Regions from separate parts of the Enterococcus bulliens genome, predicted to be linked through region 2. Evidence: predicted binding sites of a transcription regulator. Region 2 holds the regulator's gene; each other region holds the start of a gene.
The links. Region 2 encodes CtsR, which represses protease genes until heat stress. Its sites were predicted from a motif close to TTGGTCAAAAAAGGTCAAANA; they were not measured.
Positions count from the first base shown of each region.

Region 1: a site for CtsR is predicted at 3,329-3,349, ahead of clpB (ATP-dependent chaperone ClpB). Genes of this name have one in related genera too.
Region 3: a site for CtsR is predicted at 3,074-3,094, ahead of clpP (ATP-dependent Clp endopeptidase proteolytic subunit ClpP). Genes of this name have one in related genera too.

Region 1 covers NZ_JBSMXK010000006.1:71,519-76,848, reverse strand. The annotation lists gene ACWOEC_RS04775 (Nif3-like dinuclear metal center hexameric protein) at 1-835, shown strand, start outside; gene pepT (peptidase T) at 864-2,093, shown strand; gene ACWOEC_RS04765 (diacylglycerol/lipid kinase family protein) at 2,175-3,083, shown strand; gene clpB (ATP-dependent chaperone ClpB) at 3,409-5,330, shown strand, end outside.
Region 2 covers NZ_JBSMXK010000001.1:124,456-129,785, forward strand. The annotation lists gene ACWOEC_RS00650 (peptidase U32 family protein) at 1-350, opposite strand, end outside; gene ACWOEC_RS00655 (ATP-dependent Clp protease ATP-binding subunit) at 535-3,021, opposite strand; gene ACWOEC_RS00660 (CtsR family transcriptional regulator) at 3,027-3,494, opposite strand; gene pknB (Stk1 family PASTA domain-containing Ser/Thr kinase) at 3,741-5,330, opposite strand, start outside.
Region 3 covers NZ_JBSMXK010000002.1:24,366-29,695, forward strand. The annotation lists gene ACWOEC_RS01445 (ABC transporter ATP-binding protein) at 1-97, shown strand, start outside; gene ACWOEC_RS01450 (ABC transporter ATP-binding protein) at 94-1,845, shown strand; partial or broken gene ACWOEC_RS01455 (gamma carbonic anhydrase family protein) at 1,862-2,312, shown strand; gene clpP (ATP-dependent Clp endopeptidase proteolytic subunit ClpP) at 2,413-2,997, opposite strand; gene ACWOEC_RS01465 (hypothetical protein) at 3,172-3,690, shown strand; gene miaA (tRNA (adenosine(37)-N6)-dimethylallyltransferase MiaA) at 3,768-4,697, shown strand; gene hflX (GTPase HflX) at 4,694-5,330, shown strand, end outside.

The DNA.
Region 1 (5,330 bases), on a different contig from region 2:
AAAAAAAATCGATTTAGTGATTGCAAAACATCCACCGATTTTTAGACCAGTTCATACGCTTACGACAGAAGATCCACAAACGAAGATGTATATCGATTTGATCCAACATGATATCGCCGTTTATACAGCACACACCAATATGGATATTATCCACGATGGACTAAACGATTGGTTTTGTGAAGATTTATCCATTCAAGAAACGACGTATCTCAAAGCGACCCATACACTCCCTATGGCTGTATTCACGATCATAGACGCCCCTGAACGATTCGCTACGCAATTGGCGATGCGGTTTAAAGACTTAGCCGGCGGAATTGAGATCCTTGATACAAAACCACTGAAGTTTGCTGTGTTAGAAAAACAAGTAGCAGTCATTCAACAATGGTGTGATCGCCAAGGAGTACTCGCAACTAGTGAAAAAAGCCTGCAAATGCAAACATTTGGGATTGGCCGTGTGGGGACTCTCACGACACCTAAATCATTAGATGCGTTTGCAGCAGAGGTAAAACAAGCGTTCCATTTAGATGGCTTACGTGTTGTTCCGGCAAATAATCAAATGATTCGTACTGTTGCGATTTGCGGAGGTAGTGGAGGTAGTTTGTATCCAAATGCTTTAGAAAAACAAGCAGATGTCTATATTACAGGCGATCTGTATTACCATACAGCGCATGATTTACAAGCACTCGGATTAGCAGCAATTGACCCAGGACATCACATTGAAGAGCGATGTATTTTGACATTTGTTCAGAAAATGATAGAGTGGAGTCAAGTAGACGGTTTTGCCGTAGATGTAGTAGCCTCTACAGTGAATACCAATCCATTTTATTTTAAATAAATCAGTTAAAAGGTAGGCGTTTAGTATTATGTATGAAAATTTAGTTCCACGATTTATTCGTTATGTGAAAACAGAAACACGTTCAGATGCAACTAGTGACACGACACCCTCTACACCCACACAAATTGCGTTTGCAAAAGAATTAAAAAAAGAGTTAGAAACGATCGGTATGTCTGATGTCGTCTATAACGAAAGCAATGGATTCGTGATGGCGACGTTACCTAAAAACACTACGAAAGAAGTCCGTTCGATTGGCTTTATTGCACACATGGATACAGCTGACTTCAATGCCGTCGATGTAAATCCGCAGTTTGTCGAGAACTATGATGGTCAAACAACAATTCCGTTAGATGCAGAAGGAAAATATACACTTAACGTGAAGGACTTTCCAAATCTAGCACACTATAAAGGTCAAACACTGATTACGACAGATGGCTCGACTTTATTAGGATCAGATGATAAATCAGGCATCGCTGAAATCATGACTGCGATGGAATACTTACTTTCACATCCAGAAATTGAGCACGGTGAAGTAAAAGTAGCATTTGGTCCAGACGAAGAAATTGGTGTTGGAGCAGATAAATTTGACGTAGATGCATTTGCTGTCGATTTTGCCTACACGATGGACGGTGGACCAGTAGGTGAGTTGCAATACGAGACATTCAATGCCGCTCAAGCGGACATTACGATCTTAGGTAAAAATGTCCATCCTGGAACTGCAAAAGATACAATGATCAATGCGCTTCAATTAGGGATCGATTATCATAATGAATTACCTAAAGATGAAGTGCCAGAAAAAACAGATGGTGAACAAGGATTTTATCATTTAATGGCTTTTGATGGTACGACTGAAGAAGCAAGTTTGAGCTATATCATTCGTGACCATGATCGGACACGTTTTGAAGAGCGTAAAGCGATGATGATGACCATTAAAGATAAGTTAAATCAACACTTTGATCAAGAACGTGTACTGGTCAATGTATTTGATCAATATTACAATATGAAAGAAATTATCGAAAAAGACATGTCGATTGTGACGTTAGCAAAAGAAGCGATGATCGAATTAGGGATTGAACCCATTATCGAACCTGTACGCGGGGGAACTGATGGATCGAAAATTTCTTATTTAGGGATTCCAACACCAAATATCTTTGCTGGTGGTGAAAATATGCATGGACGGTTTGAATTTGTTGCTGTTGAGAGCATGGAAAAAGCCACGGATGTTATCATCAAAATTGTTGAAAATAATGCAAAATAACGTAGAATGAAGGAAAAAGAAGAAACTAGTCAGATGGTTTCTTCTTTTTTTCTAAATGAACCGTAAAAGGAAGGCTTTATTATGGAAACTGTCTTAATTATTTATAACGATTCTTCAGGAAATAACGAAGGACAAAACATTGCTACATCATTAACCAACTATTTACAAAAAGAACAACCTGAGTGGAACGTATGGACTCATGTATCTAACGCGGACACGAATCCAGAAGAGTTACGTGCATTTGCAACCAAACATGATGTCACACGGCTTGTATTTATCGGAGGCGATGGGACACTCCATCATTTGGTCAATACGTTTCGTTCACAAATGGAACAGTATACGGTCGGGATCATTCCAGGTGGGACGGTCAACAATTTTGCTCGCTCATTAAATCTACCGCTAAAACCACAAGGAGTCTTTCCTATTATCGCTCACGGCAGGCCTAAAGGTGTCGATTATGGTGTGATCAATGACAAAGAGGTCATCATCTCTACACTTACGATCGGTTTACTAGCAGATACAGCAGCTCGTGTTAGTCAAAAAGAAAAACAGACGTATGGTCCGCTTGCATTTATGAAACGGTTTTTCAGACTATTACGCAAAAAGAAGCGTTATCCACTAACCATCGAAACACCAACAAAACGTTGGGCAGGAAAATCTTCGTTAGTCACGATCACCATGACCAATTCTGCTGGTGGCTATGTCCATTTTGATGAATCAGCAGCTTCTGATGACGGCCAGATGCACATTACGGTTTTAAAACGAATCAATTTATGGCAAACGATACGTATTTTACCTAAAGTGATTTCTGGTAAATTAGCAGAAATTCAAGAAATCGATTATTTTTCGACCGATCAGGTGACGATTACATCGCAAAAAAACCATGTTCGAACTCGAACAGATGGTGATCCAACTGATGATCTACCGGTGACCATTAAAGTAGTGAAACAAGGGATGCGTGTTTTAGTGGCATCAGATCAAACCGTATGATCAGCTTATATGTTCTGGTGATGAATGGTTGGCTCTTTTTCTTAAAAACAAGAGTTTAAAGAAATGAGACAAAAAGAATAAACCAAAGCACTGTATAGTATAGCTAAACACCTCAGCACTCTGAATAAGGGATACTGAGGTGTTTTTTGATGAATGGACTTTTAAAATTGAAAGTAATCCGTAAGTTAAAGCGATGGTCTTTTTTTTAAGAAAAGGTAAAGTTTAAAGTAGAAGATCAGACGAATTATTTGACCTTTACTGACCATCGAGGTATAGTAAGCTTGTAAGGAAAAAATGTATGACACACGATGGGAGGAATACATCGATGGAAATTGAAAAAATGACAACGACTTTACAAAGTGCTTTAGCTGAAGCACAACAGATCGCGATAACCCGTCATCACCAAGAAATCGATATCGCACATCTTTGGAAGATTTTTTTACAGCCGAATCACTTTGCACGCAATCTATATAAGGATGCCGGTTTAGACGTAGACTTATTTGAACGTGAGATTGACCGTGAGTTAGATAAACTACCTGTAATTGAAGGATCACAAGTGACGTATGGTCAAAATATGAGTCAAAATTTATTTCACTTGTTTACACAAGCTGACCGAATTCGTAGTGAATTTGAAGATGAGTATCTTGCGACTGAGGTTGTCGTATTGGCTTTAATGGATATGAAAAATTATGGACTAACTAAATATCTACTACAACAAGGATTAACCTTAAAGAATTTAAAAGAATTAATTTTACAAATGCGAGGTGGAGAAAAAGTGACATCACAAAACCAAGAAGAAACCTATAAAGCATTAGAAAAATACGGTGTAGATTTAATCGAACAAGTCAAAAATGGAAAAATGGATCCAATTATCGGACGTGACGAAGAAATTCGAGACGTGATTCGGATATTGTCACGTAAGACAAAGAATAATCCAGTATTGATTGGAGAACCTGGAGTTGGGAAAACAGCGATTGTTGAAGGCTTGGCCCAACGAATTGTTCGTAAAGATGTACCTGAAAACTTAAAAAATAAAACAATCTTCTCTTTAGATATGGGTGCTTTGATTGCTGGAGCAAAATTTAGAGGAGAATTTGAAGAACGACTAAAAGCGGTATTGCAAGAAGTGAAAAAATCAGATGGACAAATCATCCTCTTTATTGATGAGATCCATACGATCGTAGGCGCCGGTAAAACAGAAGGCAGTATGGATGCTGGAAATTTATTAAAACCGATGCTTGCTCGGGGAGAATTGCATACGATCGGGGCAACTACACTTGATGAATACCGTCAATATATGGAAAAAGACAAAGCATTGGAGCGTCGTTTCCAAAAAGTCTTAGTAAAAGAACCAACTGTCGAAGACACGATTTCTATTTTGCGTGGTTTGAAAGAACGCTTTGAGATTCATCACGGTGTGAATATCCACGATAATGCCTTAGTTGCAGCAGCTACATTATCGGATCGATATATCACAGACCGCTTCTTACCAGATAAAGCCATTGATCTGGTCGATGAAGCTTGTGCGACGATTCGAGTGGAAATGAATTCGATGCCGACTGAATTAGATCAAGTAACACGTCGTTTGATGCAATTAGAGATCGAAGAAGCAGCTTTAAAGAAAGAAAAAGATGATGCTTCTAAAAAACGCTTGAATTCATTACAAGAAGAATTGGCAAACTTACGTGAAGAAGCCAATACGATGAAGATGCAGTGGGAGACCGAAAAAGAAGAAGTCAATGCCATTTCAACCAAACGGGCTGAAATCGACCGCGCTCGCCATGAATTAGAAGATGCTGAAAACAACTATGATTTAGAACGTGCTGCTGTTTTGCGTCATGGAACGATTCCACAGTTAGAACAAGAGTTAAAAGATTTAGAAGTCAAAAACCAACAAGAGATTTCACGAATGGTACAAGAATCAGTAACGGACAATGAGATCGCTACCGTTGTTGGTCGCATGACTGGAATTCCAGTCACAAAATTAGTTGAGGGCGAACGCGAAAAATTAATGAAATTAAATGAGACATTGCATTTACGCGTGATTGGACAAGATGAAGCGGTTGATGCAGTAAGCGATGCTGTCTTACGGTCTCGAGCAGGCTTGCAAGATCCAAATCGTCCACTCGGCTCATTCTTGTTCCTAGGGCCAACTGGTGTCGGAAAAACAGAACTGGCAAAAGCGTTAGCTGAAAATCTTTTTGATTCACAAGAGCATATGGTTCGCATCGACATGAGTGAATATAT
Region 2 (5,330 bases):
ATGGTTTCACCATCATAGACAAATGGTAATGCCAGTGCTGGTTGTTTTCGCATCAGATAAATAATTCCCGGATCTCCTAATGTGATTTGATCGGCCTTTTGTTCGACCAAAAATGTTAGGTATTCAGGAATTTGTGCCATTTTTTCAGGATGCATGATCCCATTTACAGCAATAAGCACTTGTTTTTCTTGTGCATGTGCCATCTCAATCAATTGCTTTTGTTCATCACGTGTAAATGAATTCGGCAAACGTAGTCCGTACGTTTCTTCCCCAAAATAAATACAGTCGACGTATGGCAAAATAGCGTGTGCTTGTGCCAACGATTCAACTGTAGCAATAAGTTTGATCATGAAGCATCCTCCTTTTCAACAAATTCATATTATCACAAACTATCGTAAAAAAAAAGCTGATTAGAAAAAAATAATTTCTATATCGCTTTATTTAACGACTTTACAGCTATACAGCCTTCGCTATCGATTTGTGATTTTTATATAAAAATGGGATGTGACAACTCTCTGCCACATCCCATTTTTACTATGCTTCTTGTAATGCTTGTTTTTCTTTTGTTTTTTGATTACGAACACTTAATGTGATTTTCCCTTGTTTGGCACCAATCGTCACATGATCAGATAATTTGATTTGACTAGATAGCAACGCTTCACTCAAACGATCTTCAACTTCTTTTTGCAATGCCCGACGAATTGGTCTAGCACCATATTCTGGGTCAAAACCAGCTTTTCCAATCACTTCATAAGCAGCCGGCGTAATTTTCAGCTGTACACCTTGTTGCGCTAGACGTGCGATTACTGGTTGACTCATGATTTTCACGATATCTTGAATTTCATCTTTCGTTAATGAACGGAAGACTACCGTTTCATCGATACGGTTTAAAAATTCAGGTCGGTAAGCAATTTTTAGTTCTTGCATGATTCGTTTTTGCATCGCTTCGTGATTTTTAGTGGCATCGACAACATTAAATCCGACATTTTTTTCTTCGCGTAATTGTGTTGCGCCGATATTTGAGGTCATGATCAAAATCGTATTTCTAAAGTCGACTTTACGTCCTTTAGAGTCTGTTAAATGACCATCATCCAACACTTGCAATAAAATATTGAATACATCTGGATGGGCTTTTTCGATTTCATCTAATAAAATCACTGAGTACGGTTTTGTTCGTACTTTTTCCGTCAATTGTCCACCTTCATCATATCCTACGTATCCTGGAGGCGAACCAATCAAACGAGAGGTACTGTATTTTTCCATGTATTCTGACATATCGACACGAATCATGGCTTCTTCGCTACCAAAAACAGCAGCTGCTAATGCTTTAGCTAACTCAGTCTTCCCAACACCAGTAGGTCCTAAGAACATGAACGAACCGATTGGACGATTTGGATCTTTCAGTCCGCTACGAGCACGACGGATAGAGCGTGAAACAGCTGTCACTGCTTCATCTTGACCAATTACTCGTTGATGCAAGACTTTTTCTAATTCCAACAAGCGTTCGCTTTCTTTTTTCTCCAATTGTTTTAGCGGAATACCTGTCCATTGTGAAACCACATCGGCAACATCTTCTTCTGTCACTTTTTCAGCTTTTTGAGTCGCTTCTTGTGCTTCTTTCAATGTCCATTCTGCTAGTTCTTGACTCAATCGTTTTTCTTCTTTACGAATAGAGGCTGCAAAATCAAAGTCTTGATCACGAACAGCTTGTTCTTTTTGCTCCATCAGTTCTACCAATTTGGCTTGCAAAACAGCAGTTTTAGAAGCCTCTTTAGCTTCATCTAGTCGAACTTTTGCGGCACTTTCATCCATCAAATCGATTGCTTTATCGGGTAATTGACGTGAATTCAAATAGCGAACAGATAAATCAACTGCTGCTTGTAACGCCTCATCAGTGATTGCTACACCATGGTGATCTTCATAGCGTGGACGCAATCCTTTTAAAATCTCCACAGCTTCTTTAGCACTAGGCTCGTCAACTTGTACCCGAGCAAAGCGTCGTTCTAAGGCAGCATCTTTTTCGATATATTTTTGGTATTCATCAAGCGTTGTGGCGCCGATAGTTTGTAGTTCCCCACGGGCCAGTGCAGGTTTTAAAATATTTGAGGCATCGATTGCACCTTCCGCTCCGCCAGCACCAATCAAAGTGTGCAATTCATCGATAAATAAAATTACTTGACCATCTTGATAGATCTCATCAATAATTTTTTTCATACGATCTTCAAATTCACCACGATATTTCGTACCAGCGACCAATGCACCCATATCTAACATCATCAAACGTTTATGCTGCATATCTTGCGGCACTTCTCCGTTGATAATTTTTTGAGCTAACCCTTCAGCGATCGCCGTTTTCCCTACACCAGGTTCACCGACTAACACCGGATTATTTTTCGTACGACGACTTAGTATCTGGATCAAACGTTTGACTTCAGTTTGACGTCCTACGACTGGATCTAATTTTTGCTCACGTGCTAATTTTGTTAAGTCACGTGCCAAAGTATCTAACGTAGGTGTCCCTTCAGTGGCTTGTGTATTGCGTTGGCGACGACGATTATTGCTCGTTTTGCTACTTTCAGAAATACCCATTTTTTTCTTCAATAATTGGCGCATTTTTGCCAAACTGAATCCTAAATTTAAGACAATACGAGAAGCTAAAATCTCTTCGTCACGCAGTAATCCTAATAATAAATGTTCGGTACCGATTTGGGTAGAACCTAAGCGTTTTGATTCATCTCCAGCATAGGCAAAAATTTGTCTGGCACGTGGAGAATAGGGTAAAAATCCATTCTCAGGATACATTTTCATCAAGCCATAACCCGTCAAATGCTCGATTTCTTCGCGAATATCTTGTTCGGTCACATTCATTTCGCGTAAAACTTTTCCTGCAATACCATCTTGTTCAATAATCAGTGCTAAAAGTAAATGCTCTGAACCAACGGATTGATGTTTAAAATATTTTGCTTCTTCTTGTGCGATTTCTAGCACGATACGTGCTTTTGGTGTGAATAATTCATCCATCACATTCACTTCCTATCTTCATAACTTAGACGCTCCAATACTGCCATCAGCATGGAGGCGCGTAGTTGATTTTCTGTTTCGAGTGACCCTAATGCTTGCTTAGACAATGTGGATAATAACAAATTACCTTCGCGTTTGGTTAAGATCTTTTCTTCATATAATTTTTGTAAAATTGCTTGTGCATCTTTTTCAGAAACTTCATCTCCGATTAATTTAGCAACATGTTCTAGAAACTGATGATAAGTGGCCAGTTGCACTTTCTCAATACGAATATATCCACCCCCGCCACGCTTACTTTCAACGATATAGCCTCGATGGACGGTAAAGCGAGTGTTGATGACATAGTTGATTTGAGAAGGAACACAATTGAATAATGTTGCCATTTCGGCACGTTTGATTTCAATCATTTCACTAGTCTCTAAAATCTGTTTAATATATGCTTCAATCAAATCAGATGTGTTTTTTTGAGCCATCCTCCGTTCCTCCCTTGACTAATACTGACCTTAATTATAACGAATTTTTTTTACAAAGAAAAGGAGAAGGCCTTTTATGAAACTTTCCCTTAAAAGTTCTTTAGGTTTCTCTTACTATACTTCAAAGTGTTTGATTAGACAAATAATTACAAAAAGAGAGTGCGACAGATTTCTGTCACACTCCCTAAAAACCAAATAAACACTATTTTAGAAGTAACTTATTGCTTATAGCTACACCTATTTTCTTTAATTTGGAATCGTAATCGGACCATCTGAAGCTTGAGAAACTTCTTTTGATACTACTTCTTTCCCATCACGAGTAATCGTGATTTTAGCTTTTTGACCTTCTTTAACAGTGATCGTTAATGAACGATTATACGTTGGATTCTCTTTGGTAAGAACGTATTGATCGATTTGTCGGCCACTTGTTGCATTCGCATCTGATACTGATACCGTGATTGTTTGACTTGCTTCGCCTTTAGTATCGAATTGTCCTTTGACGTCGATTGTAAAGGTTTTGTCAGCTGGTTCTTTTCCTTTTGAAATCACTAAAGCAACTTGGCTGCCTTTTGCGACTTCGCCAGTTGGCGTCATACTAATTACTTTTCCTTCAGCTACAGTATCATCGTATTCCTCAGTCGAAGTACTTGTTAATCCAGCATCTTTTAATGCTTTTTCCGCATCTGACTTGGTTTTGCCCGTCACGTCAGGTACCGTGATTGTTTCGACACCTTTACTTAAGACATACGTGACACTAGTATCGCCTGGTAAAACATCTTCACCATAAGCTGGTGTTTGTGAGATGATCGTACCTTTTGGTTGATCGCTAAAGACTTCATCAGACATCGTCAAGCCATTTGCAGATAAACCATTTGCTGCCATTCTTTGGTAGGCTTGCGTTTCAGTCAGACCAGTTAAATCCGGCATCATCACTGGTTCAGGCCCCTTACTGATCACAAATTCCACTTGCGTTTCATCCGCTACCACTTCTTCATCTGCATCTGGTGTTTGCGAAATGATCTTACCTTTTTCTACCTCGGAACTATATTCTTCAGTAGTCGTAATATGTTTCTTTTTAAATCCAGCATTAAGTAGCGTTTGTTTGGCATCATCTAATGTTTTATTTTCATAATCTAACATCTTCACAGTGGCTTTTCCTGTTGAGATATATAGTGTAATCGGCGTTGTTTTTTTCACTTCAACACCAATTTCTGGGTCCGTTTTAACGACTTGTCCAGCTTCGATCGTTTCACTAGCGATTTCTTTACTAGAATTTGAAACAGTCAGACCGGCTTGTGTCAATTTATTGATGGCTGCTGTCTCGTCTAGTTTTGCTACATCAGGAATTGCGATCGATTGATTGGTTCTCGCTACGACCCAATAGACCCCACCGATCAAACATAAGATCAATACAATAATTGGAATACTTAACCACCAACGTTTTTTCTTCGTAGGTTTGTTGGGTTGTTCTTCTACTTTGTGTTCTGGTTCTGATTGGACCGCAACTTGCTCCACTTCAGGACGAATAGGCGCTACAGGTTCTAACTCTTTAGTTTCTACTAGTGGTCCTTCAGGAAGCGGTGTCCATTTGGCTTCGTTTGCTCGTGCAGGAGATAATGCGGTATTTAAATCATTTTGCATCTCTTGTGTTGTTTTATAACGATCTTCTGGATTTTTAGCAGTTGCTTTTAACACGACATTTTCCAAAGCTTGCGGGATCGCACCATCAAATTGGTGAACAGAGGGTATTTCATCTTGAAAATGTTTTAAAGCAATCGTGACTGCTGACTCGCCGTCAAATGGAACACTTCCAGTCAACATCTCAAATAAAATGAT
Region 3 (5,330 bases), on a different contig from region 2:
CGTAGGTATCGGCACACATGAAGAATTATTGGCTTCATGTTCGGTTTATTACGATATTGCATCCTCACAATTAAGCGAGGAGGAATTACGCAAATGAAACAATTAACAGCACTTTTTCGCATTACAGCTTATTTAAAGCCTTACAAGATTCGATTTTTTATCGTCTTGTTGTTGACGTTTGCTAGTGCAGCGTTTAATGGGATTTTACCTTACGTGATCGGATTGCCTACTACGAAAATCGCTCAAGATTTGACCAAAGGAAATCCTGTCGATTTTGCTTATATCAAACAAACCTTATTTTGGATTTTAGTTGTCGGCTTTTCTTATGGGATTTGTCAATTATTAGCCGGTGTGATGATGACTAATGTCGTGCAATCGACGATGCGAGATTTACGTCATGATATCGAACAAAAAATCAATCGGTTACCTATGTCTTATTTTGATAGTCAAAAGCAAGGAGATATCTTATCTCGTGTGACCAACGACGTCGATGCTTTAAGTGGTGCGATGCAACAAGCGTTGATTGGGATATTTTCAGCGATTTTAAGTATTGTGTTTGCAGTAGCGTTGATGTTTTATATCAATGTCTTTATGGCAATCGTCAGTTTGATTATGATTCCGGTTTCGTATTTTATTTCGCGATTTATTGTTAAAAAATCACAAGTCTATTTCAATCGAATGCAAAATGCGCTAGGATCCATGAATGGTTTTGTCCAAGAAAATATGACGGGCTTTAGCGTCTTAAAAATGTATGGACGTGAACAAGAAACAGTCACAGAGTTCCATGAAGTCAATGGAAAATTACGGCAATTTGGGTTTAAAGCAACCGTAATCTCGGGCTTGATGATGCCTTTTGTACAACTGACTTCTTATTTGACTTATGTCGTAATGGCAGTATTGGGAATGTATTATGTCATCGCTGGCGTGTTGGTTGTCGGACAATTACAAGCGTTTATCCAATATATTTGGCAAGTCAGTCAGCCTCTAGGAAATATCACACAATTGTCTGCATTGTTACAAAGTGCTTCGGCAGCGTCAAAACGCGTATTTGGCTTTTTAGATGAAGTAGAAGAATCTACAGCTGGTGAAGACAATCAGTTGCCTCAAACAATTACTGGAGCTGTTAGCTTTGAAGATGTTTCGTTTTCCTATCATTCTGACAAACCATTGATCAAACATTTCAATCTAGAGGTTAAAGCTGGACAAACAGTAGCGATCGTCGGACCTACAGGTGCTGGGAAAACAACATTGATCAATTTATTGATGCGTTTTTATGATGTTGACTCAGGTGCAATCAAGATCGACGGTGTCGATACGAAGACTGTTTCAAGGCAAGCTGTCAGACAACAATTTGGAATGGTCTTACAAGATGCTTGGTTGTATGAAGGGACAATTGCAGATAACATTCGTTTTGGCCGTCTTGATGCATCCGATTATGAAATTGTAGACGCGGCCAAGGCAGCCAATGTCGATCATTTTATTCGTACGATGCCAAATGGCTATGAAATGGTCATCAACGCTGAAGGAGAAAATGTTTCTTTAGGCCAAAAACAATTGCTCACGATTGCTAGAGCGATTTTAGCAGATCCCAAAATCTTGATTTTAGACGAAGCGACGAGTTCAGTCGATACGCGTTTAGAGCAACTGATCCAACGTGCGATGGAAAAAATCATGACAGGGAGAACGAGTTTTGTGATTGCCCATCGCTTGTCAACGATTCGAGAAGCTGATTTGATTTTAGTATTAGATCAAGGGTCCATTGTCGAACAAGGAACTCATGAAAGCTTGTTGGCTAAAGGAGGATTTTATAGCAATCTTTACAATAGTCAATTTGCAGAAGAATAGAAAGCGAGGAAATCAAATGAGTTTTATTGCAGAAGGAGCGCTCGTCGTAGGTGATGTGACGTTGGGCGAGCACAGTAGCGTATGGTTTCACAGCGTACTCCGTGGTGACGTGGCACCAATTGTGATCAAAGATCGTTCGAATATCCAAGATGGAACGATTATCCATGTCGGACACAATCAGCCATCAATGCATGCTCCATGGATGTCATATCAAACGTGGCGCATTGATTGGGATGAGTTCGATCATCTTAGATAGTGCTGTAATTGGGGAAAATAGCTTGATCGGCGCAGGTTCTCTAGTGACAAAAGGGACCGTTATTCCTGAAAATTCACTCGCATTTGGTCGTCCAGCAAAAGTCATTCGCCCACTGACAAAAGAAGAGATTCAGGCAAATCACGAAAACACAGCGCATTATGTGACGTTAGCCAAAGAATTTCAATCGGGCCGTTATATTAAACAAACGTAAAAAAGAGGGGGATGACAGAAATCTGTCATCCCCCTAAAAAGGAATACATGATGTGTTCGCAATCACGCTTTCAAAAACAAGCAGCTGTCACAGTCTCTTTTTATTTTTTATTTACTAAAATTTCATCGATCAGACCATATTCTTTTGCTTCAGTAGCGGTCATGAAATTATCGCGGTCAGTATCTTTTTCAATGACTTCGATTGGTTGGCCTGTGCGTTCAGCTAAAATGCTGTTTAAGCGTTCGCGTGTTTTTAAAATGTGGCGTGCTGCAATTTCGATCTCAGTTGCTTGACCTTGAGCGCCACCTAATGGTTGGTGGATCATAATTTCAGCATTTGGCAAAGCAAAACGTTTGCCTTTTGTACCTGCTGTTAATAAGAAACTACCCATTGACGCAGCCATTCCCATTACAATGGTTTGCACATCTGCTTTTACAAAGTTCATCGTATCGTAAATCGCAAGTCCTGCGGTAACACTACCACCAGGAGAGTTGATATACAAGTAGATGTCTTTTTCAGAATCTTGTGCATCTAAAAATAGTAACTGTGAAATAATAGAGTTGGCTAAGTCATCTGTTACTTGTCCACTTAACATGATGATTCGGTCTTTTAATAGACGTGAGTAAATGTCATAAGCGCGTTCGCCTCTTGATGATTGTTCAATAACTGTAGGGATTAAATTCATTGAAAAATCCTCCTTTAATAGAATGAAATTAGTTTAACACAAATTAGGGTGAAAACCTAAGAGTAAGTATACACACAAGGTCAATAAAGGTCAAATAAAAAAACCTGCGTAAACTTCGTGTCAAATTCCTAAAAAAATGCTAGAATAAGAAGAGAAGTTGAGGAGGATTTGTAGATGATAGCTTTTATTATGGGAATTATCGGCGTGTTCGTAGGTGCAGGGATCGTCACATTTACCTTCAATTTACGAATCCGTTACGATGAGCGTAAAGAAAAACGTCAACGCGAGCTTGACCATCGAATTCGCGAAATCGAAACATTAGTCTTATTAAATAAAAAAATCAATGAGATTTTAGAAAAACGTATGGTAATGATGGATAAATATCTTAGTTTTGATGCGTTTGACGATTGCTATATTTCAGTTGATGATTATATTTACTTGCAGTCTTTTACAGCACAAAACAGTTTTTATTTACCAAATTATTTTGTTGAAGAATTTTTCAAAAAGATTGCAACGCGTAAAGTTGTATTATCGCCTGAAGAAACCGTTCAATATGGTGGATATGCATTTAAAGGTGGCCGAATGTTGATGGAAAGTTTTTCTGATGAGATTAAAGAAATGATCTACGAACGAAAAAATCAAGTACAACAAATGACGGATCAACCGTATACGTATTTTTCAAAACCATTATAGTCGATTCGTTTAAGGCTGATCTGTACATGTGCAGATCAGCTTTATTCGTTTCTAAAAACGAGAAAAGGAAGAAGCATGTGGAGAAAGTTATAGTGATCGCTGGCCCGACAGCAGTCGGAAAAACAGCACTTAGTATTCAACTAGCACGAGCGTTAAATGGTGAAATCATTAGTGGCGATTCGATGCAAGTATATCGTAAATTAGATATTGGGACAGCTAAAGTAACACCAGAAGAAATGGATGGAGTGCCACATTATTTGATCGATATTTGTGAGTGGAGCGAACGTTATTCGGTCGCTGAATTTCAACAACACGCACGGCAAAAAATTACAGAAATCACCCAAAAAGGTAAACTCCCAATCGTCGTTGGGGGTACAGGTCTTTATATTCAAGCGCTATTATACGATTTTAAGCTAGGAAATGAGGGGGAGGTCACACCTGAACAAGTACAAATCAAACAAGAATTGGTTCAATTAGAACGTACTTGTTCGAAAGAAGAACTTTGGCAACGATTGGCTGCTCGTGATCCATTAGCTGCTGATGCGATTCATGTGAACAATACACGAAAAGTGTTGCGCGCACTAGAGGTATTTTTAGTAACTGGCAAAAGTATCTTGACGCCTACTCAAAAACCACAAGCGCTATATGATTATTATTTGATTGGATTGACAACTGAGCGGGATGTCTTGTATGAACGAATCAATCAACGAGTGGAGTGGATGATCAAACAAGGTTTAGAAGAAGAAGCTCGTGGTTTGCTAGTACAAAGAGAAGCTCACGCTTGGCAAGGGATCGGTTATAAAGAGTTTTTACCTTATTTTGATGGACAACAAAGTCTAACTGAAACGATCGAATCGATCCAACTGGCTTCTAGAAGATACGCTAAACGTCAATTGACGTGGTTTCGTAACCGGCTGTCCGCACATTGGTTTGATTTGGTGACACATCCACAAGAGTATGACAAATTGTTAGATGAACTAAAGAATTGGCTGGAGGAAACGATATGAAAGAAGAACGTGTCTTGATCATTGGTGTCGAAACAGAAGAAAATTATCGAACATTTGATTCGTCGCTTGCAGAGATGAACCAATTAGTCCAAGCAGCACACGGGGAAGTAGTCGATATTTTGCAACAAAAACGACCTGTCGTAAATCGTCAAACAATCATAGGGAAAGGCAAACTTGCTGAGATCGCCTTAGCTGTAGATGCACAAGAAATCGATGTTGTGATCTTTAATCACGAACTTACCCCTAGACAACATCAAACACTATCTGATCGATTAGGAGTATTAGTGATTGATCGTGTGCAGTTGATTTTAGATATTTTTGCCTTGCGCGCGCGCTCTAAAGAAGGGAAATTACAAGTCGAATTGGCGCAGCTGAATTATTTGCTGCCTCGTCTGGTAGGTCAAGGGGCTGCGATGTCACGTCTAGGTGCTGGGATTGGAACTAGAGGTCCTGGAGAAACGAAGTTAGAAACAGATCGTCGTCATATCCGCAATCGTATGACGAAAGTCAAACGAGAGTTAAAGGAATTAGCAGCTCATCGCGAACGAACGCGCGAAAAACGTCGTCAAAGTCATCAAATCCAAGTTGGATTGATTGGCTATACCAATGCTGGGAAATCTACATTACTAAATC